2 regions of the Exiguobacterium sp. s150 genome follow, and region 1 is predicted to be linked to the other one. Evidence: a T-box and tRNA genes for the amino acid it is inferred to sense, from the RefSeq annotation. Region 1 holds a T-box; the other holds one or more tRNA genes.
What was found. The T-box of region 1 lies ahead of KNP76_RS03410 (valine--tRNA ligase). A T-box ahead of a tRNA ligase gene usually reads a tRNA of that ligase, here a tRNA-Val.
Positions count from the first base shown of each region.

Region 2: it encodes a tRNA-Val, which carries the amino acid that the T-box ahead of KNP76_RS03410 (valine--tRNA ligase) is inferred to sense. The anticodon was not compared.

Region 1 covers NZ_JACSMC010000003.1:127,106-130,518, reverse strand. The annotation lists gene hemB (porphobilinogen synthase) at 1-137, shown strand, start outside; gene hemL (glutamate-1-semialdehyde 2,1-aminomutase) at 134-1,438, shown strand; T-box leader at 1,486-1,709, shown strand; gene KNP76_RS03410 (valine--tRNA ligase) at 1,766-3,413, shown strand, end outside.
Region 2 covers NZ_JACSMC010000046.1:11,959-15,371, reverse strand. The annotation lists gene KNP76_RS14840 (alpha/beta hydrolase) at 1-86, opposite strand, end outside; gene KNP76_RS14835 (TetR/AcrR family transcriptional regulator) at 214-792, shown strand; gene KNP76_RS14830 (DMT family transporter) at 783-1,133, shown strand; gene KNP76_RS14825 (DMT family transporter) at 1,130-1,444, shown strand; gene KNP76_RS14820 (GNAT family N-acetyltransferase) at 1,512-2,069, shown strand; tRNA gene KNP76_RS14815 (tRNA-Val) at 2,157-2,229, shown strand; gene KNP76_RS14810 (DUF554 domain-containing protein) at 2,388-3,092, shown strand; gene KNP76_RS14805 (pyrroline-5-carboxylate reductase family protein) at 3,135-3,413, opposite strand, start outside.

The DNA of each region.
Region 1 (3,413 bases):
CGGCCTTGAACGACTGGGTCGATGAGCAACGCATCGTCATGGAGACGATGGTCGGCTTTAAACGGGCCGGCGCGGACCTCATCGTCACGTATTTCGCAAAAGACGTCTGTCGCTATTTGGAAGGAGACTACGCATGACCTACAAACAAACACGCTCAGAAGCAGCATTTGAACAAGCACGTCCGCTCATGCCGGGCGGGGTAAACAGCCCGGTCCGTGCCTATAAATCAGTCGGGATGACACCAATCTTCGCCGAACGCGGTGAAGGCTCACGTGTGTACGACATCGACGGCAACGAATATATCGACTACGTCCTCTCTTGGGGACCGCTCATCCTCGGTCACCGTGACCCTGTCGTGACGAAAGCGATCCAAGAGCAGGCCGAGAAGGGCTGGACGTTCGGGACACCGACCGAGCTCGAGACGAAGATGGCGGAACTCGTCATCGACCGCGTCCCATCGATCGAGATGGTGCGTATGGTCAACTCGGGTACGGAAGCGACGATGGCGGCACTTCGCCTCGCACGCGGTTACACGGGCAAGACGAAAATCTTGAAGTTCGAAGGCTGCTACCACGGTCACGGCGACTCGCTCCTCATCAAGGCGGGATCGGGTGTCGCGACGCTCGGCCTCCCGGACTCACCGGGCGTGCCGAAAGAACTCGCGAGCCACACGCTCACGGTGCCGTATAACGACTTAGAAGCGGTCCGCGTCGCGTTTGAGAAGTACGGCGATGACCTCGCAGGTGTCATCGTCGAGCCGGCTGCGGGCAATATGGGCTTCGTGCCACCGCAGCCTGGTTTCCTCGAAGGACTCCGTGAGATCACGGAGCAAAACGGCGCGCTCCTCATCTTTGACGAGGTCATGACCGGCTTCCGTGTCGGCTACAACTGTGCCCAAGGCTACTTCGGTGTGACGCCGGACTTGACGTGTCTCGGGAAAGTCATCGGCGGCGGTCTTCCGGTCGGCGCGTACGGCGGGAAACGCGAGATCATGGAACAAATTGCGCCGCAAGGACCGATTTACCAGGCGGGCACGCTCTCAGGAAACCCGCTCGCGATGATTGCCGGCTACACGACGCTGTCGCAACTCAAACCGGAACATTATGCGGAGTTCGAACGCAAAGCGGATCGTCTCGCCGAAGGCTTCACGAAAGCGGGCGAGACATACAACATCCCGCACGACACGAACCGTGCCGGGTCGATGTTCGGCTTCTTCTTCACGAACGAGAAAGTGACGAACTTCGAGAAGGCGAAATCGGCCAACCTCGAGATGTTCCGCTCGTATTATCAGAAGATGGCGGCGCGCGGCGTGTTCTTGCCACCGTCACAGTTCGAAGGCTTGTTCCTCTCGACCGTGCATACGGACGAGGACATCGAGCAGACGCTCGCAGCGGTCGAAGCGACGTTCAAAGAGCTACAAGAAGAGTTTTCACTCTAATCTTGACGGAACCCGCTTCTGTCGCTACAATTGTTTAACAGATACGAACAAAAGCTATGATGAGGAATAGTACGCAACAAACATCCTTTCCCAGAGACGCGGCCGTTAGGTGCAAGGCCGCGAAGGATGGTGCGGAAGTCGCCTCGGAGCTGACCTTTTGAACGCGAGTAGAGAGGTCCGGTCCATCGACCGTTATTCGATTTTGAGGGCGCCAACGTGTTTGGCGAACTAAGGTGGTACCGCGGAAGATTCGGCTTCTTTCGTCCTTAGCGTATAGGACGAAAGAAGCCGTTTTTGTGTTTACATTTTATAGAGGGGGCATTATATATGGCCAACGAGACAAACGAAATCACCATGCCGACGAAGTACGACCCGAGTGCGACGGAAGCGAAATGGTACGACTACTGGTTAGAGAACGACGTATTCAAAGCAGACGAGGACGACTCGAAAGAGCCGTACACAATCGTCATCCCGCCACCGAACGTGACAGGAAAACTTCACCTCGGACACGCATGGGACACGACGCTCCAAGACTTATTGACGCGCTTGAAGCGCATGCAAGGCTATGACGTCCTCTGGCTCCCAGGGATGGACCACGCCGGCATCGCGACACAAGCGAAAGTCGAACAAAAGCTCCGTGAGGACGGCATCATGCGTTACGACCTCGGTCGCGAGAAGTTCCTCGAGAAGACGTGGGAGTGGAAAGACGAGTACGCGGACACGATCCGTGCCCAGTGGTCAAAACTTGGCCTCGGCCTCGACTACTCGCGTGAGCGCTTCACGCTCGACGAAGGGCTCTCAAAAGCGGTTCAGGAAGTATTCGTCCGCTTGTACGAGAAAGGCTTGATTTACCGTGGCGAGTATATCGTCAACTGGGACCCGGCGCAAAAGACTGCCGTCTCGGATATCGAAGTCATCTATCAAGAAGTCGAAGGCGCGTTCTATCACATGAAGTACCCGCTCGCGGACGGTTCGGGCCACATCGAGATCGCGACGACGCGTCCGGAGACGATGCTCGGCGATACGGCCGTTGCCGTCAACCCGAAAGATGAGCGTTACGCGCACCTCGTCGGCAAGACGATCATGCTCCCGGTCATGAACCGTGAGATTCCAATCGTCGCGGACGACTACGTCGACATGGAGTTCGGTACAGGCTGCGTGAAGATCACACCGGCACACGACCCGAACGACTTCGAGATTGGGAACCGTCACGAACTCCCGCGCGTCCTCGTCATGGACGAAGGCGGCAAGATGAACGAGAACGCAGGCAAGTACGAAGGGCTCGACCGCTTCGAATGCCGCAAGCAACTCGTGAAAGATTTAGAAGCGGACGGCACGCTCGTCAAGATCGAGCCGCACACGCACTCGGTCGGTCACTCGGAACGTTCGGGCGCGGTCATCGAGCCATATCTTTCGAAACAGTGGTTCGTCGACATGGAGCCGCTCGCCAAAGCGGCGCTCGAAGCGCAAGGACATGACGACACGAAAGTCAACTTCGTCCCGGAGCGGTTCGAAGGCACGTACCTCCGCTGGATGGAGAACATCCGCGACTGGTGTATCAGCCGTCAACTCTGGTGGGGCCACCGCATCCCGGCCTGGTACCATAACGAGACGGGCGAGGTATATGTAGGAAAAGACGCACCAGCGGACAGCGAGAACTGGACGCAAGACGAAGACGTGCTCGACACGTGGTTCTCGTCAGCGCTCTGGCCGTTCTCGACGATGGGCTGGCCGGACACGGATGCGAAAGACTTCAACCGTTACTTCCCGACGAGTGCACTCGTCACGGGTTACGACATCATCTTCTTCTGGGTATCGCGTATGATTTTCCAATCGCTCGAGTTCACAGGGAAGCAACCGTTCAACGACGTCCTTATCCACGGTCTCATCCGCGATTCGGAAGGCCGCAAGATGTCGAAATCGCTCGGGAACGGTGTCGACCCGATGGAAGTTATCGACCAATACGGTGCCGACT
Region 2 (3,413 bases), on a different contig from region 1:
GACACGAAATCAGGACGAAAGACGGATACAAGTCGTTTTTGACCGGTTCGGTCGCTTGGCAAGTTAAAGCTGAACTGTTCAATCATATACACGCTTCCTTTCCACTTATCTAAATTGATTGTGACGTTGTTTAGACGGAAGTTCAATCCTCGCACTTGACTACCTACCGTTCGTTAGGTAAAGTGGAGGGAGCAGTTAGGAGGCCGAATAGACATGAATACGAAACAACGAATTGAGCAAGCGGCGACGCGTCGTTTTGCGTTAGAGGGATACGAGGGGCTCTCGCTCGCCGCACTCGCCGAGGACGTGGGAATTAAAAAAGCGTCACTCTATGCCCATATTGACGGAAAAGAGCAATTGTTCAAGCAAGTCGTCGAAGCGATGGCAGCACGGTACGATGACGTTTGGAAAGTAGCACGGGACGAATCTTACGACGCCCCGCCGCTCGAACGGATCGAGACGATTGTGCAAGCGCTGATCCGTTTCTTTGGGGAAGAAGAGACATGGATGTTGACGAAGCGGATGCTACTCGTCCCGCCACCGGAGCTGAGACCGTTTATCGAGTCAACGCTCGGAGACGTGGAGACTGAACTGCAGGCGTTTGAGAAAGAACAGTTCCGCCTTGCGATGGAGCAGGGTGCGTTGCCCGAGCAGTCGCTTGACGATGTGTATGACGCTTATTATTGCTTTTTGGATGGCGCGCTCATCTCGCTCTTTACGTTCGAGACGAACCGTTCCGAGCGTCAACGCGCTGCCTTCAAAATCTTTAAGAAAGGAATTGGATGGACATGAAACGTGATCAACTTGCATGGATGTGGCTCGTCCTCGCCGGTCTGCTCGAAATCGTGTGGGCGACGACGATGAAACTATCGAACGGGTTCACTGTGCTCGGCCCGACCTTGGTTACAATCGTCTTGTTAATCGTCAGCTTCGGTTTATTGGCGTTGTCGTTCCGCGTCTTGCCGGCCGGGACGGGCTATGCCGTCTTTACCGGGATCGGCGCTGTCGGGACGGTCATCGTCGGGAATATTTTGTTTGACGAGGTGCTCACCGGCATGAAGCTCGTCTTTATCGGCACACTGTTAATCGGTGTGATCGGGTTGAAACAAGTGACAGGAGGAGAGACAGCATGAGTTGGGCATTTTTAATTGGGGCGGGACTGGCCGAGATGATTGCCGTCTTTTTCATGGGGAAGTCAAAAGGCTATCAAATTTTGAAATGGTCAATCTTGTCGATTGTGACGTTCGCGCTCAGTTTTTATTTGTTATCCCGCTCGCTCGAGACGTTGCCGCTTGGACTCGCCTACTCGATTTGGGTCGGGATTGGGGCGGCCGGAGGCGTCATTCTCGGCATGCTTTACTTGAATGAATCGACCGACCGCTGGCGTATCTTCTTTTTGACGCTCATCATCGGGAGTGTCGTCGGATTGAAAGTCATCGCTTAACTAGGATTCAACCTGCCTCATAACGGGAATTAATGAGTAAAGACTGTGAATGAAAGGGGCGGGAACGATGAAGCATGTCGAGTTACACTCTGAGCGCTTACGGCTTGAACCATATACGATTGCCGATTTTTATTTCGTCAAATCGCTGCTACAAGACCCGCGGGTGATGCGGTTCATCAGCCCGGACGGAAAACCGTTCACGGATGAGCAGACGATTGAATGGTTCGAGCGACAGCTTTCGCGCTACAAGACAGGACGACAGACCGGGTTACTCAAATTGATGACGTTCGAGAGCGACGAACCGATTGGCCATGCCGGGACGTTGTTACACGAGCTTGACGGCAAAATCGAACTTGAGGTCGGCTATTGGCTCGCACCGAAGCATTGGCATATGGGTTACGGTCGCGAGGCGGCGGCTCGGCTCATGCAATATGCGTTCGAGGAAGGGGAGAAAGACATTATCTCGCTCATCCATCCGGACAATGTGCCATCACAACGTGTAGCGAAAGCGAACGGACTTCATTGGGATCGAGATACGGAATACGAGGGAATGCTCGTATCGGTATATGCTGGTGATTTAGAACGACTTTGCCGTCACATTCAACGTCAGGAAATGTCGCGTTAAAAAAATTAAAAAAAACTTTTAAAAAACGGTTGCCAAGGCATTAGTTTCTTGATATATTAATAGTGTCCTTAAGAGAGGACACGACCTGATTCTGTAGCTCAGCTGGGAGAGCGCTACCTTGACAGGGTAGAGGTCGCTGGTTCGAGCCCAGTCAGAATCACTTGGGTGCCAAACCCGATGCGAAACCCACCGGAACATGGGTTTCCGCGAAGCCACTTCTTGCGAGAAGTGGCTCTTTTTTTGTTCTTTTTTCAATTGACATCCAATGGAACGGATTGGTATATTGCTTTCAATACATATAGAAACGGGGGATACGAGATGGTGTTGTTAGGGACCATCGTCAACGCGGCGCTCATCGTCGTCGGGACGTTGCTCGGCCTTTTGTTCCATCGAATCCCCGAGCGGATGAAAGAGACGGTCACGGCGGCGATCGGGCTTGCGGTCGTCGTGCTCGGTGTGCAGATGGGTCTAAAAAGCGAGAATTTCTTGATTGTGATCGGTAGTCTTGTCGCCGGGGCGGCGCTAGGGGAATGGTGGAAACTCGACGAGAAATTGAATGAGGTCGGCTACCAATTGGAACGGCGCATCGGTGGAAAGAGTAAGTCGAGCATTGCCGAAGGTTTCATTACAGCGACGCTCATTTTTGTCATTGGGGCGATGGCTGTCATCGGGGCGCTCGACAGCGGCTTACGTGGCGACCACGACGTGTTGTATACGAAAGGGTTGATTGACGGGTTTACCGCGCTCGTCCTCGCTTCCTCGCTCGGGATCGGGGTCATGTTTTCGGCCGTCCCGGTCTTGCTGTATCAAGGTGCGATCGCCTTGTTGGCGATTCAAATTATGAAAGTTGTGCCCGAATCGCTCATGGATAGCTTTATTCTTGAGATGACGGCCACTGGAGGGGTCATGATTGTGGCCATCGGCTTGAACTTGGCGGGTATCACGCGCATCCGGGTCGCCAACCTCCTACCGGGTATATTGGTCGTGGCACTCATCGTTTCCATCTTACATATGCTCTCATAAGAAAAGGTCCGAAACGGTGATACAACCGTTTCGGACCTTTTGTCATGATTGGTGTTGTTCGACGTCTTCTTTCGCGCTTTCGCGGAGCGCAGCGGACATGACGTCGGATAAGTCACGATCGCGCAAGACGCCGACACCGCGGTCGGTCGGGCCTCCTGGCGCGGCCACGTCCGAGATTAAGGCGTCAGTCGGACGCGTCTCGTGCAACAGGAGTTCGGCCGATCCTTTCATCGCTTGGGCGACGATTTGTCGGGCTGTCGCCTCGTCAAATCCGGCATCGGTCAAGACCGGTGTCATCGATCCGACGATTTCATAGAAGAA